Regions from separate parts of the Paenibacillus sp. FSL H3-0310 genome, predicted to be linked through region 3. Evidence: riboswitches for the same ligand, from Rfam matches in the RefSeq annotation. Region 3 holds a riboswitch; each other region holds the start of a gene.

Region 1 (10,351 bases), 3.3 Mb from region 3:
CATACAATAAGATTAATCTATGAGACTATTAAGGAGATAATAAACACTCCAAGGAGAGGAACCTATGAACAAATTAAGGGCAATCATAGTTCCGTTATTCTTAATCTTTTTATTGGGATGTAGTAAGGAGCAAATTAGCGATAATTCAAAAAAAGAATATAGCAAAGCTGAACAATTTATTACCGATATGGGCTATCTGATCATTAGTAATGAAGGAATTGTTTCTGAATATTTATTAGATAAAAAACTGCTGACGGAAATGCCATACATACAATATTGGAGTGTTCAAAGTGTTGATCCAATCAATTATATAGGCAAGGAAATAACTACAAGTAAGTTCATCGTTAAAAACCACCCCTTAGATAATGAGAAGGATAATACAAAAAAACAAACCCTGATTTTTCTGCTAGAAGCAGACGATGAAGTGATAGGAGGCTATAGTTTTCCTGATTTCGCTGAATTACATATGGGCTGGGTTTATACCATTGATGGGAATACACTCGAAGAATTGACCGGAGAAGCTTTCCCGAAATGGTCTAAGGAGTGGAATTTAAGATATAAATAATGGCTGGGGAGTATTTATAAAGGAGCAGATATGAAAAAACTAATCCTAGTACTTGTAGCTGTGGTTATTATTTCGAATGCGATATGGAGTTATTTATATTTCAATAAAGAGGTCGAAACAAATTTAAACACTGGTGTTCAAGTATATACGCTTAAGGGTACAGGGGATACATGGGATGTTTTAGATTACAAAGTAATAATTTCATCTAACAAAATTTTACGAGGACACGGGAAGTTAGTGTTCAAGGGAGACCCAAGCGCTTTAGTGAATAGTAGCTATTATAAGTATGAAGTCAATGAAAAAAACAATAATAATAAGGATGAAACAGTTCTTGTAAATGAAGCTAGGTCAACGGATGGACCCGTTTCAATATTAAGTAACACTGATATCGGGTCTATAACTGGTCCATATTTATATGACGAATTAAATAAAAATAGACAAAATTATGAAAATACCACTTTATCTATTACATGGAATGATAATGAAGGGGAGCTTCATTCCGAAACAATAAGTCTAGATATTGAGAGTGAAATTTCTCTTAAGGATGATCTTTAAGGGTGATAAATCCAAGAGACTAAGATTGAATCTCTACGGACTGAAGGAAGATCCTCTACGCCCCAAAAGCCTGCCGGTACTTCACAGGAGACATGCCTTCAAACCTTCTGAACACTTTAATGAAATAGCTGGACTGGGCAAAACCGGACTGAGTAGCAACCTGAGCAATGGAGAGTCCTGTGGACACCAGTAAAAGCTTGGCTTTAGCCAGCCGACAATCGGTTAAATAACGGTTAGGTGTTTTACCCATAACCACCCGGAACAGCCTTAGAAAATGATAGCTGCTGTACCCGGTCAATCTTGCCATCGATTCCAGAGACCAAGGGCTGGCACATTCGACATGGATGATATCTGCAGCACTGCGGATGGACTGCCTAACCTCGTGCGGTACTGAGCCGTGAAGCGGCTCGGAGTTCTGCAGCAATTTTACTAGAAGCTCATACAGCAGAGCAGATAGTCTTGGCTCGCTACGGGTCACGTAGGAAGCGCTTAGTATATACATTTCCTCGAATAGTTCGTCCAGCTTAGCATCCAAATCAAAAGTGAACAGGTATGCACGAGACTGGTCCACTTCTTCTAATAAGGGAAGGACAATTTCAGTGTTAAAATGAACCCAGCGGACATCCCAAGGCTCGCCTGGGTCAGAGCCGTATTGCTGATAAGCCCCTTTGGGGTACAGAAAACCTCGTCCTCTACTCATCGGAATACGTTCGCCCTCATGGAATACATAACCCTCCCCACCAAAGATCAAATGCAGGTTATAACTCCCCAGAAACCCTTCGCTTCTTCTCTCTGTATGTTGTGGAAAGTGAGTGTAATGTCCCAAAAATTCAGGATAACAGACATATTTTGAAAAAGCCGGTGTCGGCAAATACCATTGTTTCTTCATGTTTGGCAGCACCCATTTCTGTAGCGCAACAGAGCGCAAGTTGGATTAAGGCAATGAACGCAAGATTGTTATATGATAGCAATATTTTGTTATATAAGACCTCTTATCATTGATACTACAATAGAATTATATAATATTGAAAGCATATTTTTAATACTTTGGAGGTAATGATGAAGAAACCTGTCGCAACTGAAAAATTCGAGCTTGGCGTCTGTTATTATCCGGAGCACTGGCCAGAAAACATGTGGGAGGACGATTATCGCCGGATGCGTGAACTCGGCTTTACGATCATTCGGATGGGGGAGTTTGCTTGGTCTATTTTTGAACCGGCAGAAGGGCAGTTTCAGTTCGGGCTCTTTGATCGGGCGATTGATCTAGCACATAAATATGGTCTTCAGGTTGTACTTGGTACTCCGACGGCGACGCCTCCAGCTTGGTTGACTGATAAGTATCCCGAAGTTTTAAATGTAACCTACGAAGGTGTTACACTTCAGCATGGCATGCGCCGTCATTATAATTACAGCAGTCCTAAATACCGGGAACTGTGTGCACGTATTGCAGAACAAATGGCTGAACATTACGGCAATCATCCGGGTGTAGTTGGCTGGCAAATTGATAATGAGCTCAACTGTGAGATCAGTGAATTTTATTCGGAGAGTGACCATAAGGCTTTCCGGGAATGGCTACAGCAGAAATATGTTACACTTGAGCATTTGAACGAGGCTTGGGGAGCTGTTTTTTGGAATCAAAGCTATAGTGACTGGTCTCAGGTCTATCTTCCACGTCCGACTCCAGTACCGAAGCAACCCAATCCTCATCAGGCATTGGATGAAAAACGGTTTATTTCGGACAATACAATTTCTTTTGCCAAAAACCAAGCGGATATCATCCGTAAACTTGCCCCTAAGCAGTGGGTAACCACGAACGGTCTGTTCGGGCATCTCGATAGCCATGAAATGACGGATGAACTGTTGGATTTCTTCAGCTATGATTCCTATCCTCAGTTCTCTACTATTTTTTATGACCCGAATGAGCGGAATCCGCTGAATGATAGAGGCTGGGGACTGTCGTTATCTGTTGTTCGTTCGATATCCCCGAATTTCTGTATTATGGAGCAGCAGTCGGGCCCGGGTGGCTGGGTGAACCGGATGGATATGCCTTCTCCAAAGCCGGGTCAGATGCGGTTATGGACTTATCAGTCGATCGCTCATGGAGCAGATATGGTGTTATATTTCCGCTGGCGGACAGCTACGATGGGCAATGAAATTTATTGGCATGGAATCAATGACTATCATAATCAGCCTAACCGGAGAGTGCGGGAAGCGGGGCAGATCGGTCAGGAGCTGGCAGCAGCAGGTCATGCGTTTGTCGGTACTCGTAATCAGGCTAACATTGCTATTGTACGTGATTATGACAATGAGTGGGATGGAGAATACGATGTTTGGCATGGCCCGTTTATGTGGAAGAGCAATAAGGAGTGGTACAAGGCGCTTCAGCGGAAGCATATCCCGAATGACGTACTCTATTTACGCAAAAAAACAACGCTGGAGGAGCTTGCAAGGTACGACGTGCTTATCTATCCTCACCCAGCGATTATGACAGATGAGACAGCAGCACTGCTGGATGAATATGTTCAGCAAGGCGGCAAACTGATCTTCGGCTGTAGAACCGGCTATAAGGATGAGCGCGGTCAATGTTATATGCGTCCTTTCCCAGGTGCTGCTAAGGATCTATGCGGGATCACAGTTGAAGAATTCACAATGGTTAAGGGCAGTCGTCAGCCAACAACAATTAGCTGGTCGGGCGTGACCGAAGTCGTTACAGGAGCAGATGACTTTAATGATATTCTCAAAATAGAGGAAGCTTCGGTTGAAGTGATGGCGGTTTACGCCTCTGATTATTATGCGGGAAAACCGGCGGTAACTAAAAATCGTCGCGGCAAGGGTGAGGTTTGGTATTACGGAGCCGTATTTAATGAACAGGCAGCGGCTGAGATCATAAATTTAATTGATCTACAATCGCCAGCAGATTGGCTGGAGCTCCCAGAAGAGGTAGAGCTGCAAGTCCGTACCGGAGCTTCTTCCAGTTATGCTTTTTTGCTTAATTATAGTGAGACTCCTGTCACGATCCATCTTCGTGAGACCAAAACAGATTTACTGAGCGGCACAACATTGTCGGGCGAGGTGATTCTGGAAGGATTTGGGGTATTGGTGTTAAACTAACGTATACATTGATCTCACATTTGAGTAGATTTGGATAATTCTCTCTTTTCGGTTATACTTTGAAGTAGCAATTATATAGTCACGGGAGCTTGGTGGAACCAGGCTGAGAGGATAGTTATAACTATCGACCGTCAAACCTGATCTGGATAATGCCAGCGGAGGAAATGGAGCTCTATTTCTATTTGTCTACTCTAAGGCCGCATCTTATACAGATGTGGCCTTTTCTATGTGTGGGGAGTAGACCGTCTCCGCTTGATCAAATCACCTTATAGGAGGGATTGAGATGACAAGCGAATTGAACAACGATCCAATCAATCTATCAGCTTTTCCAGCAAGTCAAAAAGTGTATGTAAAGGGTTCACGGCCTGATATTCAGGTGCCTATGCGGGAGATCTCACTTAGTCCAACTGCGGGCATAGACGGCGAAGAGGAGAATGCCCCAATTCATGTCTATGACACAAGCGGGGCTTACACGGATGCTAATATTCATACTGATATTCGTCAGGGGTTAGAGCCCAATCGTCTAAGCTGGATTGAGGAACGAGGGGATGCAGAAGCGTACGAAGGAAGAACCGTGAAGCCTGAAGATAACGGGAATGCAACGGGAAAAGCTGTGGCGGAAGTGTTTCCAGCGCTCCATAGAAAACCTTTGCGAGCGAAAAAGGGGCGTAATGTCTCTCAAATGCATTATGCACGCAAAGGGATTATTACTTCGGAAATGGAATACGTTGCGATTCGTGAGAATGTGACACCGGAATTTGTAAGAGATGAAGTAGCCCGCGGCCGCGCCATCATTCCAGCGAATATCAATCATCCAGAGAGTGAACCAATGATTATTGGACGCAATTTTTTAGTGAAGATCAATGCCAATATAGGAAATTCCGCAGTATCCTCATCCATAGAAGAAGAGGTAGAGAAGATGAGATGGGCCACCCGCTGGGGTGCAGATAATATAATGGATCTCTCCACAGGTAAAAACATCCATACGACACGCGAGTGGATCATCCGTAATTCTCCTGTTCCTATTGGAACGGTGCCTATCTATCAAGCGTTGGAAAAAGTGAATGGGAAAGCGGAAGATTTAACATGGGAAGTGTACCGTGATACGCTCATTGAGCAAGCGGAGCAAGGGGTTGATTATTTTACCATTCATGCGGGGGTTCTGCTTCGTTATATCCCGTTGACGGTACAACGTATGACAGGCATTGTTTCAAGAGGTGGCTCCATCATGGCGGCATGGTGTCTTGCGCATCATCAAGAGAACTTTTTATATACACATTTTGAAGAGATATGTGAAGTCATGAAGCTGTACGATGTTTCTTTTTCCCTAGGCGATGGATTACGTCCGGGTTCGATTGCTGATGCGAATGATGAAGCACAATTTGCCGAGTTAGAGACGTTAGGTGAATTAACAGCTATAGCTTGGAGTCATGATGTACAGGTGATGGTAGAGGGTCCAGGACATGTGCCGATGCACTTGATTAAAGAGAATATGGATAAGCAAATTGAAACCTGTAACGAAGCCCCTTTTTATACATTAGGTCCACTGACTACAGATATTGCGCCTGGTTATGATCATATTACCTCTGCTATAGGTGCAGCGATGATTGGTTGGTTCGGTACAGCTATGTTATGTTACGTAACTCCGAAGGAACATCTTGGCCTGCCTAATAAGGAAGATGTACGTATAGGGGTCATTACTTATAAAATAGCGGCTCATGCCGCAGATTTGGCGAAAGGGCATAAAGGAGCACAAGACCGGGATAATGCTCTTTCGAAAGCCCGTTTTGAATTTCGTTGGCGTGATCAATTTCATTTATCGTTAGATCCTGAGCGAGCGCTCGAATATCATGATGAGACATTGCCTGCGGAAGGCGCTAAAACAGCTCATTTCTGTTCCATGTGCGGGCCGAAATTTTGCAGTATGAAGATCTCTCATAATATCCGGAATACGACGAGAATTGAATCAGGAATGCAAGAGAAGGCGCAAGAGTTTCTCCAAGGCGGGAGCCTCATTTATAGATAACTTTTTCTGCTAAAAAGAAATATCTAAAAGAAGTCGTCATTGGCGGCTTCTTCTTTTATACTTTGAATAGATAGGAGTTGATGAATTGGAAGCGATTCGTTCAGAGGAAGCCATTTTAGAGGATTTAAGTAATAGTTTCTATCATTTTTTTGGATTGAAAGTCCTTCATGCTACCCCAATAAAACGTGGCTGGTTAAATCTTAAATGGAAAATCATAACGGATTCAGGACCATTTCTACTTAAACAATACAACAAAAAAAGATATAAATTGTATAACCCAGAAGAGCTGAGCTTCGCCTTTTCTCAACAGAAAAGATTGTATCTACAGGGACTCCCATGTCCCGAATTGTTGGCTTATAACCATAAAGTTTTACTGGAATCAGATATGGGAGAGACGTTTATGGTTATGGAATATTGTGAAGGGCGTGTCATAGAGCCGGGCAAAATTAACATCCTTCAAATGTTTGATTTGGGTCGTGCCACAGGTAAAATGCATCGTTTATTAAATGATGGGACCCTTAGTTTGAAAAGAACCCCACAATTTATTCCCCAAAGCCCTGAGGAACGTTTAGAACATTGGAATGTACTCCTACAACAATCAAAGGAAATGGGCAAAACTTCACTCATCACTGACCTAGAGATACAACTGAGAGCGACTGAAGAAATAGATCCGGAAATATTCGAAGGACTTGTAGCTGGATGGGCACATCGTGATTTATGGGTTGATAATCTTTTATTTCAAGATAGCCAATTGTCTGCAATTCTAGATTTTGATCGGTTCAAATATGATTATCCGCAGCTTGATGTAGCGCGAGCAGTGATGTCATGTGCTTTAGATGAAGATTTAGATGGAGCACTAGCTTCAGCATTTATTGACGGATATCGTGAGGAACGAACGGTGGAGCAGGGGTATTTAACAAAATCATTGCAGTTGTTGTGGTATATGGAAAGCCCGTGGTGGATTAATGCCGCGATGGACAAACATAGTGTACCTCCAAAACGTTTTGCAAAAGAAATGAATTGGCTGGCTAAGAACCTGAACAATTTACCTGGTATCTTAGGGAACTTATAGTGAAAACGATTGAATTATAGCCTAAAAGATGCATTGACCAGCAAAAGTTTGGCGCCTATAATCTTAACAAGGAAAATCCATCAGATATAGAGCTTTTTGTAAACGCATACAATGAGTTTTTTCCTTATTAATCATTGAAGGAGGAGATCAAACCTATTAAGTATTTCTTTTTTTCTCATTTTTGCAAACGTTTGCACATCACGATGGGCTTAAAATCGTAAGCTGCACTTAAAATTATGAGGAGGTTATTTACTTGGTATCCAAACAATCCAGGCGTTATATTTCGTGGTTAATTATTTTTTCACTCATTTTTAGTTTATTTGGTTTATCGGGTGGAGCATCGGCCAGCAATACGGATCATACAGTCACCTATACCAATCCTACAGCGGCAGCTGTGACCTTACATTGGACTACGAATAACTGGGCTAATACTACGGACACGGTGATGACCAAAAATGGAACCACGTTCATCGCCAACCTCAACGTTCAGGAAGGTGCCACCCTAATTTATTGTTATCACATCACGGCTCCAACGGATAGTTGGGACAATAACGGCGGGAAGAACTGGACGGTTGTTATTCCGGTCGCCGGAAAATACGAAGCAGAGAGTGCATCCCTGTCTGGTGGTGCAAAAGTAAATACGAATCACACCGGATATTCGGGCACTGGTTTTGTTGATGGATATACAACTACAGGAGCAGCCACCACTTTTAACGTCCAGGCTTCCGCAGCAGGGTCCTATAATGCCACGCTTCACTATGCTAATGCATCCGGCAGTGCTAAAAAAGTGTCCATTTATGTCAATGGAATAAAGGTTACACAGACAACATTAGCCAACCTGACCAACTGGGATACATGGGCAGACCAAACAGAAACACTCTCTTTACAGGCAGGAAATAACACGCTTGCTTATAAATATGACTCGGATGATAGCGGGAATATTAATATCGACTATGTGACCCTTTCGGCCGGAGCTACACCAACACCAACGATAACTCCTACCCCAACAGTGACACCAACACCTACGGTAACTCCTACCCCAACAGTGACGCCAACACCTACGGTAACTCCTACACCAACAGTGACGCCAACACCTACGGTAACTCCTACACCAACAGTGACGCCAACACCTACCATAACACCCACACCAACGCCAACAGTGACGCCAACACCTACACCTACTTCAGCGGGGCTAACCGTTCACTTTAAGAAACCAGCAAGCTGGAATGCAGCGATCCGCATCCATTACTGGAATCTGAATCCGGCAACCGTTCCGACTAGTGGAGCATGGCCGGGGATACTGATGAAATCGGACGGGAACGATTGGTATAGCTATACTGTTCCAAATGCTACAGGGGCAAGCCTGATCTTTAATGACGGCAATGGCAAACAGACGGCTGACTTATCTCGCAGCGTAAAAGAGGGCTGGTATAACTCAGATAACGTATGGTATGACGCCAATCCAGACGTTCCTAAGGTTCCGGTGATATCCGTCTCTCCTGTGCCCAAAACCTATGATTCTGCCCAAACGGTGACCCTATCCAGTACAAATAGCGGCGATAAAATTTATTATACGACCGACGGATCAACACCTACGACAACCTCAACATTGTATACGACTCCAATCCAAGTACCTTCTTCTTTGACTATCAAAGCATTCGGCGTTAACTCTATAGGGCAAGCGGGTAATGTAGGCTCTTTTGCTTATGTGATTGATCTGAATGCCGATTTGCAAGCTCCGATTATCACTGCGAATCTGCCTGTTGGGAATTCGAGCTCAGCGGTTTCCGTATCTTTTAATATAAAAGACAACAAGGCGGCAACGACCACAGCATATTACACAGATAATGGTACGGAACCAACAACGAGTTCAAAAGTCTATATTTCAGGCAATGCACTGACATCTCTTACCGGACCGTCTATCTTGATTAACAAGACGACAACCTTAAAATTCCTTGTGATCGATGGTGCCGGAAATGAAACTAAACAGAGTTTTGTTTATAACATTGGTAATAAGGGCGATTTTCGTGAAGATACGATTTATTTTGTAATCACTTCCCGGTTTTATGACGGTGATCCGAGTAACAACGAACATGCATGGGAGGATGCCAAGGCAGGAAATCCGGACTCTGATCCAGCTTGGCGAGGGGATTTTAAAGGACTGATTCAAAAGCTCGATTACATTAAAGCACTAGGCTTCAGTGCCATCTGGATTACACCTGTGGTGCAGAATGCCAGCGGTTATGATTATCATGGGTACCATGCAATAAATTTTGCAAAAGTAGATCCAAGATATGAATCCGCAGGGGCATCTTATCAGGATTTGATCAATGCAGCACACGCTAGAGGGATAAAGGTTATTCAAGATATTGTCGTCAATCATACCGGTAATTTTGGAGAAGAAAATCTGTTCCCGATGTTCAAAAAAGATCCAACGGCGGCGGACACCGTGAGTAACATGCTCAAAATTACGGATAAGCTGCCAGCTAACTATGATTCCATGACCCCGGATCAGCAATATCAGGCAAGACTTGCCTTAATGAAGACTGCGGAGACTAACAATAATATTTACCATACGGAAAAAAGTCTTTCTTGGGAGTCTTACACCGTCCAGACAGGACAGATTGCGGGAGACTGTGTGGACTTAAACACAGAGAATCCTCTAGTGAATCAGTATCTAATCGACAGCTATAATCAATATATTGATATGGGTGTGGATGCTTTCCGGGTCGATACTGTAAAGCATGTAAGCCGGTATATTTTTAACAAATATTTTGTGCCGGCATGGAAAACAAGAGGGGGCTCAGACTTCTTTGTCTTTGGGGAAGTGGCTACTCGGTACAGAGATGTGTGGAACAGTGGAATTCCGGCGATATCAACACCATTTTATACTTGGAAAAGCTCAAAACCCTATCCAGGTGACGGTCAAAATGACTACGCTTCCAATAAGCTATCGGTGGAACAAGAGTGGGCAGATAACTCTACTACAGCAGGACAACCTACCTCGAACAATGCTTTTTTA
Region 2 (10,351 bases), on a different contig from region 3:
CCGAATCCGGCCCAAAGCAGCAAATCACCGGTATAAATCCCGTAGAATGTCCCCAACCCGCCCGGTTACTATCCATTACCAACAGGGAGTCGGTTTTCGCCACACATTTAATGTGATCCCTACTATGATGAGTGAAATTTGTTTAATTGAGCAGATACATCCGCGTCAATTATAAATAGGGCAGGAGTTTATCGCTGCAAAATAAAAAAACTGACACCGCTATACCAGCGATATCAGTTTACAGAGCTTAGCGATTAAGCTAGCGGCTGCCTATTTTTAGCTTGTTCCTCTCGCATCCACTGTGACAACTGGCGTTTGAGCTTAAGGAACTCGGGAGAGTCCGTAATCTCATCACGGCGTGGCCGCGGAAACGGCACATCGACTGTATGCAGAATGGAGCCGGGGCGGCCGGAAAATACATAGATACGATTAGAGAGCAGCAACGCTTCTTCGATGTTGTGAGTAATGAACAGCACAGAGCGGCGATTCTCTTCCCACAGCTCAAGCAGCCAGCGCTGCATTTCACTGCGAGTTAGTGCATCCAGTGCGCTGAAAGGTTCATCCAGCAACATTAGCTCCTGAGGAGCGAGCAATGCTCTGAGAAAAGCTGCACGCTGCTGCATCCCGCCAGACAGCATATGCGGATAAGCATGTTCGAACCCGCTTAACCCAACCTTGGCAAGCCACTGGCGCGCTTCCTCGCGGGCTCCATCCCGCAGTGCGCCCTTGATCTCCCCAGCAAGCAGCACATTATCCTCAATCGTACGCCAAGGAAAAAGAGCAGGCTGCTGCGGCATATAACTAATTTCACCGCGTTGACCTGTAACGACCTTACCGTTCATGCGGATCGTGCCTGCATCGGGTTTCACAAGGCCGCCAATCATATGGAATAAGGTGCTTTTTCCGCAGCCGGAAGGACCAACGATCGAAACGAACTCTTGTTGCTCTACCTTGAGAGAGACATTATTCAGAACTTTCGTCTCACGGCGACGATGGGAAAAAGATTTGGAGATGCCGCTCACTTCAAGGGCGGGTGCCACGGTATGAGCTTCAGGAGAGCTTATGACTTCTGTTGTTCTGTGTTGCATTTGCGTCGCTTGAGACATACAGGCATCTTCCTTTCTATGAGTTACGGCGCGGCTTCCAGCGAACCAGCCATTTTTCCAGCAATGCAATAATAGCAAAGAGTACAAGACTTAAAAGTACAATAATAACAATAGCGACAAACATCCGATCCGTACGATATGCGGATTTCTGCAGGAGCATATAATAACCAATACCTTTATCCGCGCCAATCCATTCAGCGACCACGGCGCCCATAACCGCATAAGTAGCAGATATTTTTACGCCGGAAAATAGTGCCGGGATAGAAGAGGGCAGCTCCAGCTTGGTGAAGATTTGCCACTTGCTTGCGCCAGCCATTTTCATATAATTCATCATGACCTGATCACTTTGGGCCAGACCGCCCATCGCAGCGACAGCTACCGGGAAGAAACATACTAGTGTAATCAGCACGATTTTGGGCAAAAGACCAAAGCCGAACCAGATAATGAGCAGGGGTCCGAGCGCGATGGAGGGAACATTTTGACTCAGAATAATAAGTGGATAAAAAGCCCGTCTAGCCCAAGGCAAAAGATGCAAAAGCAAAGCAACGATCAGGCCTACCCCCGTACCAATGGGAAAACCAATTAAAGTGAGCCGCAGCGTAGCCATCGTATGAGCCCAAAGACCAGAAGCGTTACTGGTGGATTCACGGGCAATATCAGCTGGACTCGGCAGAATCCAGGATTCAATATGAAATACAGATACAGATAGCTGCCATACGGTTAAAAAGAAGACGACCGCCACAAGGGGCGGCCATATTAGCTTCCAGGTCGATCTCACGGCCGATATTTCTCCGTCAGTTTATCCATGCTGATTCCGTTAGGATTATGAGCGATTTTGATCTGCGAAATTACGCTTGGACTGCCTGCTTCGATCAACGCCTCCTGCATCTGACGCACAACCTCCAGCAGCTCGCTAAGCTCACCTTCCATTGTGGTTTCCAGCGGATTCACTTGATGTTTAACACCGGATTTCTGAATGACCTCAATCGCTTTATCTACGTATGGGATGGAATCCTCGTTGTTCGGAGTTTTTGGAATTACTTGAATGCTTAGTAGGGTGTTAGCCACAATAATCAATCCTCTCATTTTATAAGGTAAGTTCAAAAAGCCAACTTTGATAACGAAGTAATTCATTACAATTGTTGTTTACTCCGCCGGTAAAAAATCATTACTGAATGCACTAGCAGCATCCAGCGGTTTATCCAGCAACTTCAGATCATACATCCAGTCGCCGTAATTTTGCCAGACCTCGGTTTTTTGCTCGCCCCAGCGGGCAGCATCGTCCTTGTATTTTGGGCTAAGCCATTTTTGGCTAGCTAGGACAAGGTCGGCGTCCAGGTCAGGAACGGCCTTCGATAACATACCGGCAGCCTCTTCCGGATGATCTATGGCATATTGATAACCTTTTGATGTGGCTTTCATGAAGGCCTTCACCAGATCAGGATGATCTGCAATTTGCTTCTCACTCGTCGTCAGCACAGGCGTGTAATAATCGAGCTGCGGCGCATAATCCTTTAAGTACAGCATATCCAATGGCTCGCCACGCAACTCAGCCTCAACACCAGTCCAAGCGTAGAAAATCCAGGCGAAATCAATGTCACGTTTGACGGCGGTAAAATAATCAGCTTCACCGATACTGATCAGCTTCACCTTTTTCACATCGCCACCTTCAGGATCCATGATAGCTTTCATGGCTGCTTCTTCGGCCGGTGAGCCCCAGCCTCCGTAGGTTTTACCTTCAAAATCCTTTGGTGATTTAATATTGCGATCTACTGGAGCAGCGAATCCCGACGTATTATGCTGAATAATAGCTGCTATCGAGACAAGGGGCACGCCTTGTAGACGGGCTAGCGTTAATCCTTCTTGGGCGCTGATGCCAAATGCGGCTTCGCCAGAAGTAACCATAGTATCAGAACCCGCTGCGCCTGGCTGAACGATCTCGACGTCCAGACCTTCTTCAGCGTAGTAACCAAGATCCTTAGCTACGTATAGACCGGTATGATTTGTGTTCGGTGTCCAGTCGAGTGCGACTTTAACTTTGGTGAGCTCTTTTGGAGCATCCGTCCCAGCCGAAGCAGTTGGATCAGTAGCATTTGCTTTGTTTCCGGCTGTATTCCCATTGTTGCTGCCGCATCCGGCAATGGCAAGAATGAGTACACAGGTGAGGCACAACGTAAGTGCTTTTTTAAGGTGCATGTCTTCTTCTCTCCTTTAAGGTTACAAGAATCCCGTCTTCACAACATGAACCGTAAGTTGTAGTATGTACGTTTTTCTACATCTTTTAGTGATCTTACAAAAAAAGCGCCCCGAGTGATCGGGACGCTGGCTTGGCGCAAGGTTAGTTAAGGTCACAGGGACCAGAACCAATTGGCGATTCCTACGCTGGCATTATCCAGATCAGGTATAAGGGTCAGTATCTTGTGGGATACAATCTCAGCCGGCCAATTCCAGCACCCCTGGTTCTATGAAGTTAACGGGTATTTCTATGTGCAATATAAGTAAGCATAAGTTTTGTACCCATACTTTATATCTTATATTTCTCGCATACGGTGTATTATAGACGGCTGTACTCGGAATGTCTAGTAGTGCACTCCTGAATTTTTCCAATCCAGTAGTTTCTTTTTTGCTAGTCTAGATCTTTATATTTCTTGCGGTGACGCCGTTTAAGCTCACTAACCAGCGCCCCTAGCGTGAGGACAACGCTGATCAGAATCCCGCTCATGATCACGAACAGGGCAAGAAATTCAAAGGGAGAATAACCAATCATTTTACTCCATTGAATCTTTCCATCCAGATCGTCAATGACCTGATTCATGCCGTAAATCCCGCTTACTACCGTAAATACAGTGAGAATCATCAGCAGATTATCCCGTCGCTTGGACTGAAACTTATCCTGATACTGAAACAGGTCATTTAAGGTTTCTTTCACTTCCTCGAACAAAGCATCGTTTCCGTATACTTTACGCAGCTGAAGAAATATCTCCCTGCCCTGCGACTGGGAAATCAACTCCAAGAAGTAGAACTTTGCCGAGAACTTATTGATGGAGTAGATTAGATTGTCTATTTCCTCATAATCATGATTAATCCGAAGTCGGGAGTGCATATTGGCGAGCTTTAGCAGAACGATTTTGTGGAAAATATTGAGTAAAAATCCGTAATAATATTGCCCGTACATCTGGTTGGCTAGACTAACAGCAATCTCTTGTTCAGCGCGGGTCATGCAGCAAAAGGTCTGCTCATTCATCATATAATACGTGTCTGGACCCCAGCGATTATAGGAGTGTTCATGACAATAGTTCGCAATATACGCTGGATCGCTGGCACTGGCATAGGGCTTTCCGTTCAGATTAATTCCATCAAGCTGTGAGGCACGATAGCGCAGATTTACACTAATCTCATCAGAGCTTTCTTCATTCTGAAAGCCATAAAAAGCTTGCACCTGCATTCTTTCATCTACGAAAAAAGGAAGGGTCTCGAAATAAGCCCCATTGATATCCGATTGATCCAGATATGGCTCCAGTCCATCCACCAAATTTCGGAAGACAAAATCCTCTACCATCTCATAGGTCTGTTCCCCGCAATGAATATAAGTGTAATCATCCTGTATGAAGGTATTCTCTAGCGCACGGAAACGATCCGCGAATTCTAGGGCAATACTAAAGGGAATTGAATCCCCCTCCAGCTGGACACGTATCGTCACGAATCCAAGCTGAAAAGGACATATGAATATATCCGTCGAGAGAATTTTGAAAAATATAGATTGCTGCGGAATCTCCAGAATGCAGTCGAGATTATTTACTCTGGAAAAACGGCGAAACGAGTCGGCATCCTTCCTGCGTGGAAAAAGGACATGTGCAGCAAACGGTAAATAGGTGCGCTCCATACGTTCATGGGAAACACAGTAGCCATCTCCGTAATAGGCAGCTTCAAGCTCTTTATTATCCAGAAAAAAACGTGTGAAGCCGTCGTCCTGTAATTGCTGGATAAGCTGCTTAGAATCGCCCTTTTTTATAGAAAAGGGAAATATAAACTGCATGAGCGCAGTATGTAACAAAGGCTCAGTTGAAGACTCATTCATTCATCGTCCATCCTTGTGCTCAGAATATGCTTATAGATCACATTACCCTAAAAGGATAACGTTGATACTGTTCTAAATACGGGAACTCTTTCCTTTCAACGCTTGCATGGACTGGAACCTCCATGCGGCAATGCTTAGCAGAAACAAGAAGGCGGCAAAAGCGGCCAGTAATCCGGCTGTTTGTGCCACTTCTAAATGGTCCATAGACCAGCCCATAAACAGAGGTAGCAAAGCACCGCCAACACCTCCGGAAGCAATCATAATGCTGGGTGTTGACTCTTCGGTGCCAGGCAGCATTTTGCTGGAGTAGACTAAAGCAATGGAGAAAATACCGGACATAAACAGCCCCAGCAGCAGAATTACAATGAAAGCAGCCATTCGATTGTCAGTGAACGGAAAGAGTGCCAGCAGTAACAAGGTTAGTAAACAGCTGCTGAGAATGTACACGCGATAAGATATTTTTTCGGCAATTACACCCGCAAACAATCTTCCTGTAGACATCGCCAGCCAAAAGAAAGTGACTGTCAGTGCTGCGGCAGACTCCGTCATCCCTAGCTTGGCAATAAAGATAGCCGGCATAAAGTTGACTAAACTCATCTCTGTGCCTACATAAAGAAAAAAGAAAACGATGAAGATCCCTAACAGAATCCATTGCTTACCTTTATACGGAAATTTTTTGTTAGAACGTGAGCTTGAGGATTGCGAATTGTCTGCTCCTTGGACAGAGGCGCGTTCATCCAGCATTCGTTGTAGATTACCGAAATGCCCTCTTGTCCAGAGGATAAGAGAAATTAAGGAGAAGGCAGCGACGATTAGAAAGGCCAATCTCCACGCTCCGGCAGCAATGAGCGGACTGGCGATAAGCGGCATCACGAGTGCGCCTATCCCGAATAGCACTTCAAGCCGGCTCATTGCAATAGCAGTTCCTTCGGTTACAGCACCAATAATAATGGTGCCGATAACCGCTTCGATCATCCCGAAACCAAAACCTGCGGCAACAGCGATAACATACATCCAGCCCCAAGGCGGTAGAAAGGCGTAGGCAATTTCTGCAACTAGTAGAAGACTGGTGGCAATGAGGATGCCTCCACGTTTTCCGAAGCGGCGATTAAGCAGGGGAGAGACCAACACACCTGCTAAAAAACCAGCGAATTGACTAAAGATTAATTCACCGCCAGCACTATAATTTTGATCATAATGTTGCAGTAGAACGGGCAGAATAGATCCCAGCACAACATGTGCCAGACCGATAACGAAGTAGGAAAGACAGCCGATCCAAATCAGTTTTTTCACGAAGTAAGCTCCTTATCTTGAAGTAGTTTATGAGGTAAGGTCGGATTCAATGTGAACCTGAAGGGTACATTATAATAAGCACCATTGTTATGATAAATCCAAACGGTGAGCTTGGATATATAAACTTTTGTTTACATGCTTGAAGGGAGAGATTTACGTAATGGATAACAAACAACTGGAGCAACTCATTATTAAAGCATTGGATGACAACAAGTTCGGTTCCTTTGGTACGATCGAAGAAGGAAATAAGCCGAAAGTACGTTATATGGCCATTTTCCATGAGGGTTTGAAGATTTATTTGGCTACAAATCGCAAAACTCATAAAGTGGAGGAGTTATCCGATAATCCGAATGCTTTTGTACTGCTTGGCTATGAGGCAGGCGGAAGCAAAGATGTGCTGGAGATTGAAGCAACTGCTACCGTCTCTAAGGATGAAGGCTTGCGCTCCAAAGTATGGAATAAAGAGCTGGAGCCATGGTTTACAGGACCTGATGATCCTAATTATGTAATTCTGGAGCTTACTCCAACACGTATTGAGTATGTAGGCAGCAATAAAGAGCATGGAGTATGGCAGCCGTAAGCTATAGCGTTGAATTGATCAAACAGCCCTCCTATCCCATATGGGGTAGGAGGGCTGTTTGATGTGTTATAATGACTTCAACTTTTTAGGTATTCATATCGGGGAGGAGCTAAAGCTACATGAGCGTTACTCTGTTATATATTGAAGATGATCGTGAAATTGGCAGTGTAGTGTCTGCTGATTTAAGCGAAAGAGGATATAGTGTCCGCTGGTTACGGAGCGGCGAAGGAGCGATGGAAGAAGCCGGCGCCTGCCAACTGGCTATTCTCGATGTTATGCTACCAGGTCTGGACGGGTTTACGATCGGGCAACGTTTGAAACGTTCTTACCCTAAGCTGCCCATTTTGATGCTCTCCGCCCGGACCTCGATTGATGATAAGCTGCAAGGTTTGGAGTTCGCAGATGATTATTTGACCAAGCCTTTTCATCCGGATGAATTGGCCGCTCGAATCGAGGTGCTGCTCCGAAGGAATGGGGCATCTGTTCAGGATTCACTCACACTTAAACATCTAGTCGTATATGAAGGGGATAACCGCGTGATGAATGCTCAGACTCAGGAAGAAATCATGCTTACAGGTAAGCAATTTCAGATTTTTTCCTATTTGCTGCGTCATCTTAACCAAATTATGACGAAGGAGCAGATCTACGAGGCCGTGTGGGGTGAGGCTTATATCGAAGGGGATAAAACTCTGATGGTACATATTCGTTATTTGCGCGAAAAGCTGGAGCTTGATCCGGGTAATCCGGAAATTATCGAAACTGTCCGTGGGATCGGCTACCGGGTAAGAGCATGAGAGGATTAGAGCGCATTCGCAAGAAACGTAATTCCTCCTTGTTATCAGGGTATTTGCTAATTATCGTATCTGCACTGCTATTTATCCCTGTGGTCCTTCCGTTGTCTTTTGTTGGCTACAATATTCTTAACGAAGTGACCAAAGGTGCCCCGCCTGTAGATACATCCCTGTATTCGAATATTGCACCGCTGGAGACTATGTGGCATAAAGAGGCACTTCACTTAGAAAATGCTTCTTCGGAAGCCATAAATCAGCGGCTGATTGAATTGAGTCGAAAATACACCGAGGCTACTATGTTTTGGGTAGACGGGCAGGGAAAAACCCAGTTGATTCTCACGCCTGAAGAAGGGGATAAGGATAAGATTTACCCTGAAGTTCCTGATCAGTGGACTGCGGCTGAGGCTATTTCATTTATGAAAGAAAGTACGAATCGTGATCCTTTAGCCATCGTTGCTTTCGTGGGGGACAAAGTGGAGACAGACAAGGGATTTATGGTGATGCAAATTCCAAGCAAGCTGCTGAACAAAGGGGCTTATGGGGGATTAGGGGCTTGGGCTTGGTATAACTTTGTGTTATTTACCCTTTTTGGAGGGTTCGCTCTGGTTTCGTGGATGTTCTTTAGAAAAATTCGCAAACGGCTGCTGCAACTGCAAACCGCGATGACGATCACAGGCCCGGATAGAATGCCTAAGTCTATAGTGACAGGAAAACTGGACGAGATCGGTCGCTTGGAGGAAGCTTTTAATACGATGGTAACTAAACTGGATGAAAGCCGACGCAGGGAAATAGAAGAGGAAGAGTTGCGTAAGCGTCTAGTCTCGAATTTATCTCACGATTTACGCACACCCCTAACCGTCATTCGCAGCCATATCCATGTTATGACCAAAGAGGATCTGACCTCAAAAGGTAAGCAGTCCTTACAGCTTATGGATGAGCGTATTGCGGATCTTAGCGTCCTGATCGAGAATCTTTTATCTTACAATCTGCTCAATAGTGGACGGGTAACCTTAAAGCTGGAACGTAAAGATGTTTTACGCTTGTTACGGGAAAGTGCGGCTGCTTGGTACCCCGTATGGGAAAAAGAGGGCTTCGATATTGATATTAACCTGGAAGCCGAACCGCTATTCTGGAGGGTGGATGAGGTCTGGTTCCGCCGTATTCTCGATAATTTGTATCAAAACATTGTACGACATGCCAGCAGCGGGCATTATGTCGGGATCTCAACGGAGCAACGTAATGAACAACGTGCCATAATTATTGCGGATCATGGTCGAGGCATTCAGAGTCCATCCGATTACAAGGGGGCAGGTTTGGGATTGTCTATCGTCGATCTTTTGATGAAGCATATGGAGCTGGAATGGGTTGTGGAGAGCACAGGCAAAGGCACTTCTATTGTAATCTTTGATCCGCATCGTGAAATTTAAACAAAACTTAAACTTGGCACTTCCATGTTCTTAACCTTGGGACGTTATGCTGTATACCGAGGTGAAGAACATGGAAGAAACAGTGATTAAAACTAAGGATTTATTGAAAAAATATCGTGGCCGGGCTGCGGTAGAAAATTTGAATTTAAATATCCGTAAGGGAGAGATTTATGGTTTTCTGGGTCCAAACGGAGCTGGGAAAACTACAACAATCCGTATGCTGCTTGGCCTAATTACACCGACATCTGGAAAAATTGAAGTGTTCGGCCAGGATCTTCGGAAGAATAAGCTGCAAATTTTACGGAAGGTAGGGTCGCTTGTCGAATCCCCCTCGTATTATGGGCATCTGAGTGCTGTGGACAATCTCGAAGCGATCCGCCGCATTCTGGATGTTCCGAAGTCACGAATCGCTGAGGTGCTAGATATTGTTTCTCTAACCGGGGAAGAGAGACGTCCGGTCAAAGGGTTCTCCCTCGGGATGAAGCAGAGACTCGGTATCGCAGCTGCCTTGCTAGGGAATCCAGAGCTGCTTATTCTGGACGAGCCAACGAACGGACTCGACCCGTCAGGGATTCAGGAAATTCGTGGGCTTATCAAACGTTTGCCACAGGAGCAAGGAATTACGGTTGTAGTATCCAGTCACCTGCTTAGTGAAATTGAACAAATGGCAGATACCGTGGGTATTATTCGCCAAGGGCAAATGGTATACCAAGATACAATAGCTAATCTGCAACAACAGGCTGCTGGCGAGATACGCCTTGCGGTTTCGGAACCAGAGTCTGCGTTACGTCTCGCTGGAGGCCGGGGGTATGAAGGGACACTACAAGAGCAAAAACTGATTTTTTCAAGAATGAACGATGCAAGAGTAGCGCTGCTAGTCAAGGCTTTGGTAGAGAATGGGCACGCTGTCTATCGTGTAGAGGAGCGGAGACAATCGCTTGAGGACTTCTTCCTACAGGTAGTGGGAGGCGGGGAATCATGATGTGGCGGGCGTTGTCAGCGGATTGGCTTAAAATCCGCGGCAAAGGAATTTGGTTTCTAGTGTTTCTAGGACCGATTGGTCTAGTAGCCATGCA
Region 3 (10,351 bases):
GCTCGGCGGTAACTGCTGCTGAATAGGTGCAGCCTGTACCATGCGTATGTCTGGTCTGAATCCGGCTACTCTCCAATAAGGTATATTCGTGACCATCATATAGAAGATCGGTTACGGCTGTGGTTGAGGTATCATGTCCCCCTTTTAGCACTACATATTTGGAGCCCATGCCATGAATGATTTTGGCTGCTTTTTTGCGTTCTTCTATGGTGGAGATCGTCATCTTTGTGATCATTTCGGCTTCGGGAATATTGGGTGTCGTCACCAATGCTAAGGGCAGCAGATGGCTGATTAAGGATTGAACCGCCTCCTGCAGCAGCAGTGTGGACCCTCCTTTAGCGACCATCACAGGATCAATTACAAGATTAGACCAGCCGTAATACTTAATTTTATCTGCCACAATGCGGATGATGTCGCTGTTAAATAACATCCCGGTCTTTACGGCATCTGGTTGCAGGTCAAGTCCTATAGAATCAAGCTGCTGATTTATAGCTTCCAGAGTCACTGGATAAACCCCTTGGACACCCAGCGTATTCTGCGCTGTCACAGCTGTAAGGATGGACATGCCATAGACAGAAAGCTCCTGAAAGGTTTTTAGATCGGCCTGAATGCCAGCACCACCGCCGCTATCGGAGCCGGCAATGGTTAGAGCTTTGGATATAATCATCGATTTCACTCCTTTGAGGGTCATTAACTGAGCTGTTTGATGCTAGATCTTTCTAGGAAGACTTCTGGCGTGACCCATGTCAGTTGATTTAGAAACTCAACCTGAAAGCTTCCCGGCCCTTGACCAGTTGTTAATTCAGCGGCGATTTCAGCGGCTACTCCATAGAAGGAGAGGGCTTCCACTGCGGCCTCCAACGAGGCACCTCCACTTACCGCGAGAAATGCACCCACAACAGCGCTGAGCAAGCAGCCAGTTCCTGTAACTTTCGTGAGAATAGGGTGACCGTTGCTGGCAATATAAGTGTTTTTTCCATTCGTGATCACATCGTCTTTTCCAGTTATGATGACCACACAGCTTAACTTCCTCGCAGCAGCTTCAGCCAAAAGGACTACATCGCCTTCACCTTCGCCAGCATCCACCCCTTTAATGGACCAACTCTCTCCAATGACATTAGCGACTTCAGCTACATTCCCCCGCAGTGCGGTGATTTGCATCTCATTCACTAGCTTTTGAGTGACAGCGGTCCGATAAGAAGTTGCGCCTGCACCTACCGGGTCAAGCACTAGGGGAACCCCGTGTTTATTAGCGGATTTACCAGCGAGCAACATAGATTGAATGGCGTAGTCATTGAGTGTGCCTATATTTAGAACTACAGCAGACGACATAGCGGCGATGTCGATCACTTCTTCGTGGGCATCCGCCATAAAGGGAGAGGCACCCAGCGCCAACAGACCGTTGGCTGAGAAATTGGCTACTACAATATTAGTGATGTTGTGGATCAAGGGGTTGGATTCCCGTACTTTGGCTAAGTAACTCATCATAATTCCTCCTCAAGCTTGAATGAATAACCAACTAAACGTTACAGATTGATAAAAGCTTCTTGTGCTTTAATATCTTCTGGTAGAAGATCGTTGGTGGATAACCACTGCTGAACCTTTTCCCAAGATGTCGGGTCTTGATAACCAAAAGATTGATCGCCAGCATTCATCAGTGGCAGTAGAATCTCAAGACTTTTTTTCTCAATCTCCTTGTCGAGCGGTGAAGTTGCATCTTCATGTGCAACCAGTAAATCCAGGGCTTGTTCAGGATTCTGCTCCACAAATTCCTGTCCTTTTGTTATGGCATTTAGAAATTTTTTAAAGTAGGCTTCAGAATTTTGCAATCCTTGTTCGCTGGCCACCAGCACAAGCTCATAATAGTCAGGTACTCCGTAATCCGTTGGATTAAGCGAGGTGACCGGATGTCCCTCTTTTTCAAGGATCAGTTGTTCATGGTTGATGAACCCGCCCATTATTGCGTCCACTTGTCCTGTAGAGATCGCAGGGATAAGGTCAAAACCTACGTCAATTAGCTTGGCGGATGAAGGATCGCCTCCATCACTCTGGATCATTGTCCGAATCATTGCTTCATAGAGCGGAATGGAGGAATAGCCGATTTGTTTTCCTGCGAGCTCTTTGGGACTATGAATACTGCCTGCCTGAGGAACCATCAGATGATTCAGTGGATGCCGCACGATAGCTGCAATCGAACGTACAGGAATTTTCTCGCCGCGTGCCATAAGTACCTGAGGCTGATAGCTGAGCGCTAGATCAATTTGATTTGCTGCTACAAGCTTTAGGGCGTCATTGCTGTCCGCAGGCATTTTGATCTCGACATCCAAACCTTCCTCTTGGAAAAAACCTTGCTGTTGCGCAGCGTATAGAAAGGAATGAACGGCATTGGGATACCAATCAAGCATAATCGTCAGCTTGTGTGACTGCTTATTTTCGGTGTTGGAGGAACCGGTTTGGGAGTTGCTATTTAGCTTGTCTGCCTTCCCGCAGCTGCTTAAGAGCAAAAGTGTGCATACTAGAAATACAGAAATAAGTCCTCGTTGTGGGGATTTTAAATGATTCATTGGTTAGATCCTCTTTTCTTTAAAAATAATTGTTCGAGTAAAGCTATCGCCAGAAAAAGTACAACACCAAGCGCGGACAGCAGAAATACAGCCGCGAACATTTCATCGCTCTGCATATTTCCGGCCATTCTGCGGCTGAAGTAACCGAGTCCTTTACTGCCGCCGAGCCATTCCCCGATAGTAGCTCCGATGACGCAGTATACAATGGACAGCTTTAAGCCAGAGAAAAAAGCAGGCAGCGCCAGTGGAATTTGGGTTTTGACAAGCAGCTGCCAGCGGTTTGCACCAAATGTTAATAATAAGTCCTTGTAGGTCTGGCCACTTGTACGAAGTCCATCAAATGTACTCACTACGACTGGAAAAAAAGCCGTCAAAAACACCACAGCCACTTTGCTCCACAGCGAATATCCGAACCACATAATAAAAATGGGCGATAGCGCAATTAATGGGACCGTCTGGCTAATGATAAGGAAGGGATAGATGGCCTTTTCTACGGGGCGAAACAGGAACATTCCAATACCCAGCAATACACCACAAACCACAGAAAGGACAAAACCTACCAGTATCTCCTGCAACGTCGCTAATAAATGTTGTCCGAATAACAATTGCCTTTGCTCGATCAATGCGATGCCAATAGATGAAGGTGCAGGGAGAATAAAGGCTGGAATCAAGTGAAGGCGAACAGCTGACTCCCAGATTACAAGAATGAGCAGTACCAGAAGAAGGAAGGGACCATAGTTGTCTAGATGTTTTTTAAAAGGTATAGGTTGCATGCAATCTTCGCTCCAACTCTGCCCGTAGTGCTATAAACCGGGGTTCATAGTTCATCTTATAATGTCTTGGTTTTGGTAGATCGACAATGATCTCCTGTAATTCGCTGTGCGCACCGCCAGATAATAAATAAATCCGGTCACTGAGCAATAGGGCTTCTTCCAGATCATGAGTGATGAGCATAATCGTCTGATTCAGTTCACCCCATAACTCCAACAGCCAACGGTGTATCTCACGTTTGGTCATGGCATCGAGAGCGCCAAAGGGCTCATCCAGCAGCATAAGACCACTTCCGCCTCCAGCCACTAAGGTGCGCAGAAATGCTACTCGCTGTTTCATACCTCCCGAAAGTTCATGGGGATAAGCCTTCTCTACATCTGTTAAGCCGAAGCGGGCCAACATTTCCCGAATCTGAGTGATCGTTTTCTGTTTACTAAATCTGGGCTTGATCTCCCAGGGCAAAAGGCAGTTATCGAGCACTGTTCTCCAAGGCAGCAATAAATCCTGCTGAGGCATATAAGCGATCTGACCTAAACGACTAGCGGTTGAGGGGAGCGTAGGGAGTTTTATTTTTCCATGAGTAGGTTCGAGTAAACCGGCAACCGTTTTGAAAAATGTGCTTTTCCCGCATCCGCTAGCACCTACTACGGAGACGAATTCCCCTTGCCTGATATCCATGGATAGATTTGCGAATACAGGGGGTTGTTCAGTTTCCGGAAAAGAGTAGGTTAGGCCTTGAATAGATAAAATGGTCGTGATGATCTAACCTCCTAATATTTTTGTGGAGCGCCTAAACAAATAAAGACCCATCCATTTCCAGAGGAAATGAATGGGTCAAAAAGTTCATTCTGCATAATAACACTTAACATGCTTGATGAAAATTCTGCTCCACTTCCCTCCGCTGGTATGATCCAGATCAGGTTCCAAGGGTCCGGAGCTTGAAGCTCCGTCTCAGTCGGCCGACTCCCCTAGTGAAATAACAGGTCCATATTAATTTGTTTATAAATATACCATATCTTTCTGAGAAGTAAAGAGAGAAAGAAGTGAAGGATTAATCCAAGATTGGGTAAGATATAAGTAGAAATCTAGTTAATATTACAATTCCGATGTATATAATCGGAAAAAAGTATTGACGATCATGTGATGGCAGTGTACTATTCAATTTACCGGAAAAAAACCGGATAGAGAGAGGGGATTTAATAATGAAAAAATGGAGTTTAACTATTATATTGGCGTTAACCGTGGTCCTTGTAGCGGCTTGCGGCAATAATTCGAATACCAATACGGCTGCTGAACCAACAGCTGGAACGAATGGTGGAGCAGCATCTTCAGCGCAAAACAGTTTGGAGGCTGTGAAGGCCAGCGGCAAATTGCGGATAGGTACAGAAGGGACTTATGCACCTTTTACTTATCATGACACTGCGGGGAAATTGACGGGTTTTGACGTGGAAATTGCCGAAGAAGTAGCCAAACGTTTAGGTGTTGAAGCTGAATTTTTTGAAACTCAGTGGGATGGTATTTTTGCTGGGATGGATGCGAAACGGTTTGATGTCATTTTTAATGAAGTTTCCATTAACGAAGATCGCAAAGTGAAATATGATTTCTCTGAACCCTATATTGTATCCAAGGCAGTATTGATCGTGAGCGAAAACAATGAGGATATTAAGACCTTTGCTGATCTAAAGGGTAAAAAAGCCGGACAATCCCTGACCAGTAACTTATCCGACATCGCTCGTGAGAACGGTGCTGAAATCGTAGCTACGGACGGTTTCAATCAAGCGATGGATCTGCTGACTTCGGGACGTATTGATGCAACTGTGAATGATGGCTTGTCTTATCTGGATCTGAAAAAACAAAAACCAGATGCAAAAATTAAAGTGGTTGATGAGATTCCTGAAGGCTCACAAAGTGCTGCGGTATTCCTGAAAGGCAATGATGAGCTGGTGAATGCGGTCAGTGATGCGATTAAAGAGATGAAAAGTGATGGAACGTACTTGAAAATTTCCGAGAAATACTTTGGAGCTGACGTTTCAAAATAATACAAGGCTAGCAAGGCTAATTAAGCCTAGAAGCTAAAAAGGATGTCTGAATAATGGATGACCGCAAAATACAAATTTTCTTAGATACACTGCTACCCCTGCTTAAAGCCGGGGTGGCTTTTACCATTCCGTTGGCTCTACTTTCCTTTGTGCTTGGATTGATTTTGGCGATCCTAACCGCGTTGGCACGTCTTTCACCGTGGGTAATTCCGAAGCTAATCGCCCGTTTTTATGTATGGGTCATTCGGGGAACCCCGTTGTTAGTGCAGCTATTTATTATATTTTATGGTTTGCCGGCTGTTGGTATTGTACTCGACCCTTTCATTGCCGCCACCATTGGATTTACCCTTAGCGTAGGGGCTTATTCATCGGAAATCGTACGCGCTGCTATCCTGTCGATACATAAAGGCCAGTGGGAAGCTGCCTTCTCAGTCGGGATGACTCGTGGGCAGGCTCTGCGCCGCGTAATTCTGCCACAAGCTGCACGCGTTTCTGTACCGCCGTTATCCAATTCTTTTATTAGCTTGGTCAAAGATACATCGCTTGCAGCGATCATCACCTATACGGAGATGTTTAGAACTGCTCAGCAGGTAGCCTCTACCACTTATGAGCCTCTGCTGGTATACTCCGAAGCAGGATTGTTTTATTTAGTGTTCTGTTCTGTGCTGTCGGCGCTGCAAAATTACTTGGAGAAACGACTCGATCGTTACTCTGCGACCTAAAGGAGAGATACTTGTGATTGAAATCATTAATTTGCATAAATCCTTCGGCGCACTCCAAGTGTTAAAGGGTATTGATCTGAAAATGGAGCATGGAAAGGTACTTGTCATTATTGGGCCATCCGGCTCCGGAAAGACTACACTGCTGCGCTGTTTTAATCTGTTGGAAATCCCGGATCAAGGCAGCCTGTCACTCGGGGATATCACCATCAATTTTACAGATCATAAGAAAATTCCTCAGAATTCCGTATTAGCTCTTCGGCAGAAAACAGGGATGGTCTTTCAATCGTATAATTTATTTCCGCATATGACTGCGCTAGGCAATGTGATGGAGGGACAGGTAACTGTCTTGAAACGAACCAAGGAAGAAGCGCGTAAGCGGGGCCTTCAACTGCTGGCTAAGGTGGGTTTGGCTGATAAAGCTGATAACTATCCACATCAGCTGTCAGGTGGACAGCAGCAGAGAGTGGCCATCGCCCGGGCTATGGCAGTAGATCCAGAAGTGCTGTTGTTTGATGAGCCCACTTCGGCGCTCGACCCCGAGCTGGTAGGGGAAGTGCTTAAGGTCATCAAACAATTAGCAGCAGAAGGTATGACTATGGTGATTGTGACCCACGAGATGAAATTTGCCGCCGATGTAGCGGACCGGATCATTTTGATGGATGGCGGTCATATCTTAGAGCAAGGAACTCCGCAAGAAGTGCTGGAGCATCCGAAGAATCCCCGGGCTCTGCAATTTCTGAATAGACTGAATGGTGAAGAAGAGTAGAAAGACAATATATATGAAAAAGCAGCTCGGGAATCATCCGGAGCTGCTTTTTCGTGTGTAGATTATTCAAATGAGAAGAGTAACTGAAATTTGGCTTATCCTCCAGTTTTCAGGAACTCCAAAGCGTTGTAGAGCATAATCGCAGCTTCGGCACGGGTGAGTTCGCTTTTTGGATTAAACTTTCCGTTAGCGTCTAGAGTATTGATCTTGTATTTCAGGGAGCGCTGAATACTGCCTTGATATGCAGGGGTCAGTGACGCTTCATCAGCGATATCTACTGGAACGATATTGATCATCGGCAGATTACCTACGCCTTCGATCGCTTGCACTAGATAGTTAGTGAATTGCTCTTTGGTCATAATTAGGCTAGGATCAATGTCTTTTGGTAGCTTAACTTGATTGTAATAAGCATTGATAAAGGCTTCAGCGTACCAGGCTTTGTCTTTTACTTTTGTGAACAAGCCGCTGGCAACAGGAGCTTTGTTAAAGTCAATGGCTGCGAGGCTGAGCTGAAGACCGCCGGAGATAAACTGAATCCCTTGGGCTGTAGTTACCTTAGAGCCAGGGAGAAATTGAGATTCGCTGACACCTTTAATTAACCCTTGATTTTTTAAAGAAATGATTTTTTCTTTGCCGTTTATGTTATCAATATCCTTAAAGGTGTTCCCAGCTGCAAACATCTGACCACCCAAAGAAAAGGAGAAAATGGCTACGGTTGTGATCGCTGCTAGTGTGCTTTTTTTCATGTTCATGTCTTTTCACCTCGTTGTATGGATAGGCTCCTTAGCCTTTGTCACTCCTTTAACGTTGTAAATTATGGAAAGGTTGCGGTCTAATCTGTATTATTTCACGAAAAAGTAGATTTTAATAGAAATATAGGCCAGATTGGGGTGTAGTACTTTGGATAAGTGGCATGAAATGATATAATGATGTCAGGCTCTTTTCATTCGTGGTTAATTTTGTTATGATTATATCGTAACGATTACTATTTATGGTTTGTCTTAACTGCATAAATAGGAGCGTCTCAGAGGGTACGGATGTTAAATCGTTCCGGGAAGGTAGGAGACCAAATGGATCAAATATCAAATATCAGTCAATTGTTTGCGGCGCAAAAATATAAATTAACGCCTCAGCGTGAAGCTATAGTGAACGTTCTGCTCGACAATGAGAAGGATCATTTAAGCGTAGAAGAAGTATATATGCTTGTTAAGAACAGCTATCCACATCTGGGCCTGGCAACGGTATACCGTACACTTGAGCTTTTATGTGAGCTACACATTGTAGAGAAGATGAACTTCGGAGACGGAGTTGCCCGTTACGATTTGCGCGGGAACGATCATTCGCATATGCATCATCATTTGATATGCAGCGTATGCGGTCGGTTGGAGGAAATTAAGGACGACTGGCTTGTGGAGCTGGAGAGAAGAGTGGAACGTGAATATGGCTTTAACGTCACGGATCACCGCCTTGATTTCAAGGGTACTTATGGAACATGTAAACGTACTGGCTGCAAAAAAGCAAAAGCAGAAGCAGATAAAGCAGTCTCGTAAGATTGCTTTCTAACCTAAAGACACAGGCTTTCTCCAAGCCTGTGTCTTTTTTGATTACTGCGTTCTAGGAAGTCTAGCTTCGAGTAGGTACAAAGGATTTGATCCACGTTCCGAAACTGCCAGGGTTACGGCTCTGAACGAGAATTACACCTTCTCCACGGAAGCGGCAGACAAGTGCTTCACCACTGGTTATGCTGTTAAGCCAGCCAGAGGCTGCCTTTTCCACCTTGTAGTCCATATAGTCTGGCCATGCTACGAGGTGTCCGTTATCGATAATCATTTCTTCACCAGGTCCTAAATTTATTGCATGGATAGCACCGAAGGAAGACAGGAACACCGTTCCTCTGCCACTGATTTCTACAATGAAGAAGCCTTCACCGGAGAAGAGCCCTCTGGTTAAATTCTGCATTTTGGTATTTACTTGAATGCCTTCAGTTCCGGCGAGAAATCCGTCTTTTTGAACTAACAGTTTATACGATCCGTCTAATTCTATCGCCTGAATATCGCCGAGTGAGCCAGGTGACAGCAATACCTCACTTTGACCACGGGTCGCTCTAAGTTCTTGAAAGAAGAATTTCTCACCGCTCAGCATTCTCCCGAGACCGCGCATTAAACCACCATCCACGGTTCCTTTTAATTCTACGTTAGGTGACATCGCGACCATTGCGCCCATTTCAGCCTTTACGCTTTCACCGGGATTTAGTTGGACCTTTAACATAGCAAAAGCACCTTCATACAAAACCTGGTAATTCATCCTTTAAACCTCCGCATCTATTTAGATAAGATAGAATACTAGCTTTGCTCTAAGTGTAACGGAATTCTTGCTTCGCTCATAGTCTGGAATATGTTAAAATGAAGTTGTCTTATAGATGTAAGATCAATAATCATTCACCCATGAATAGGAGAGTGGTGTCACATGGCACGAACCAAGACACAAAAAGCCTTGCGTAAGGCAGAGCGCTCCGGAGCCTGGTGCGCAGCACAGAGTCGTAGATTGAATAGTGATTATGGAGCCATTTCACAGCATGTACGATTAACACCAAGCAAGCAGGAACAATTGAATAAGAATAGATATAAGGGGCAGATCTTCCAAGATGATGCTCCTTTTTTATTGGCTATTTGATAAGAGAACATCGCTCAGCGTATAGTAATTGAAGAAATAATATATAGGAGATGTATCCCTGATGAAACAAAATAAATATGACGATTCGAATTTCTTCTCCGCCTACCAGCAAATGCCCCGTTCTATTGGAGGGCTTGCAGCAGCAGGAGAATGGCATGTATTAAAGGCGCTTCTTCCAGACTTACATAATAAAAGTGTGCTTGATCTGGGCTGCGGCTTTGGCTGGCATTGCCTATATGCCCGTGAGCAGCAGGCGAGTTCAGTTATAGGTGTGGATATCTCTGAAAAAATGCTGCAACAGGCGCGTGAAAAAACGAACGATCCTGCTATAACTTATATCCAGCTGCCGATTGAGGACATTGATTTTGCGAGCGAGCAATTTGATGTGGTTCTCAGTTCATTGGCTTTCCATTATATTGAATCTTTTGCATCCATCTGCCGAAAGGTGCATTCGTTTCTTAAGCCTGGCGGGAGTTTTATTTTTTCAGTGGAGCATCCAATCTTTACTTCACGTGAAGAGCAAGACTGGTATGCCGATGAACAAGGAAACCGCCTGCATTGGCCCGTAGATCATTATCAATCAGAAGGACTTCGTGAAACGAAATTCTTAACAGAAAATGTGATTAAATACCATCGCACGATTTCCACCTATTTCAATGACCTGATTGAAGCTGGCTTTACTATTAAAGCGGTTAAAGAACCAAAGCCTTCAGCAGAAATGAGTAATGATCCATGGATGAAGGATGAGGAGCGTAGACCGATGTTCCTGATCATTTCGGCTGTGAAAGAATAATCTCATGCTCACGAGTTATGTTC

What was found. A riboswitch is a leader RNA that binds a small molecule or an ion and turns the genes downstream of it on or off. The one in region 3 is predicted to bind thiamine pyrophosphate.
Region 1: linked by a shared signal. The riboswitch ahead of thiC (phosphomethylpyrimidine synthase ThiC) and the one ahead of MHH63_RS15285 (ABC transporter ATP-binding protein) in region 3 are both predicted to bind thiamine pyrophosphate.
Region 2: linked by a shared signal. The riboswitch ahead of MHH63_RS22045 (ABC transporter substrate-binding protein) and the one ahead of MHH63_RS15285 (ABC transporter ATP-binding protein) in region 3 are both predicted to bind thiamine pyrophosphate.

What each region holds. Positions count from the first base shown of each region.
Region 1 is NZ_JBBODC010000001.1:116,726-127,076, forward strand. It holds gene MHH63_RS00730 (hypothetical protein) at 65-565, shown strand; gene MHH63_RS00735 (hypothetical protein) at 596-1,120, shown strand; gene MHH63_RS00740 (helix-turn-helix transcriptional regulator) at 1,176-2,009, opposite strand; gene MHH63_RS00745 (beta-galactosidase) at 2,180-4,231, shown strand; TPP riboswitch at 4,303-4,412, shown strand; gene thiC (phosphomethylpyrimidine synthase ThiC) at 4,515-6,257, shown strand; gene MHH63_RS00755 (phosphotransferase) at 6,343-7,329, shown strand; gene MHH63_RS00760 (alpha-amylase family glycosyl hydrolase) at 7,583-10,351, shown strand, end outside.
Region 2 is NZ_JBBODC010000002.1:580,388-590,738, reverse strand. It holds gene MHH63_RS22065 (hypothetical protein) at 1-56, opposite strand, end outside; gene MHH63_RS22060 (ABC transporter ATP-binding protein) at 255-1,088, opposite strand; gene MHH63_RS22055 (ABC transporter permease) at 1,123-1,884, opposite strand; gene MHH63_RS22050 (thiamine-binding protein) at 1,881-2,174, opposite strand; gene MHH63_RS22045 (ABC transporter substrate-binding protein) at 2,253-3,302, opposite strand; TPP riboswitch at 3,464-3,574, opposite strand; gene MHH63_RS22040 (hypothetical protein) at 3,733-5,184, opposite strand; gene MHH63_RS22035 (MFS transporter) at 5,257-6,477, opposite strand; gene MHH63_RS22030 (pyridoxamine 5'-phosphate oxidase family protein) at 6,638-7,057, shown strand; gene MHH63_RS22025 (response regulator transcription factor) at 7,177-7,851, shown strand; gene MHH63_RS22020 (HAMP domain-containing sensor histidine kinase) at 7,848-9,275, shown strand; gene MHH63_RS22015 (ABC transporter ATP-binding protein) at 9,346-10,257, shown strand; gene MHH63_RS22010 (ABC transporter permease) at 10,254-10,351, shown strand, end outside.
Region 3 is NZ_JBBODC010000001.1:3,369,123-3,379,473, reverse strand. It holds gene thiD (bifunctional hydroxymethylpyrimidine kinase/phosphomethylpyrimidine kinase) at 1-667, opposite strand, end outside; gene thiM (hydroxyethylthiazole kinase) at 691-1,485, opposite strand; gene MHH63_RS15295 (ABC transporter substrate-binding protein) at 1,527-2,564, opposite strand; gene MHH63_RS15290 (ABC transporter permease) at 2,561-3,337, opposite strand; gene MHH63_RS15285 (ABC transporter ATP-binding protein) at 3,318-4,013, opposite strand; TPP riboswitch at 4,212-4,315, opposite strand; gene MHH63_RS15280 (amino acid ABC transporter substrate-binding protein) at 4,538-5,374, shown strand; gene MHH63_RS15275 (amino acid ABC transporter permease) at 5,428-6,096, shown strand; gene MHH63_RS15270 (amino acid ABC transporter ATP-binding protein) at 6,110-6,862, shown strand; gene MHH63_RS15265 (S-layer homology domain-containing protein) at 6,958-7,614, opposite strand; gene MHH63_RS15260 (Fur family transcriptional regulator) at 7,933-8,412, shown strand; gene MHH63_RS15255 (TIGR00266 family protein) at 8,486-9,166, opposite strand; gene MHH63_RS15250 (hypothetical protein) at 9,329-9,535, shown strand; gene MHH63_RS15245 (class I SAM-dependent methyltransferase) at 9,597-10,328, shown strand.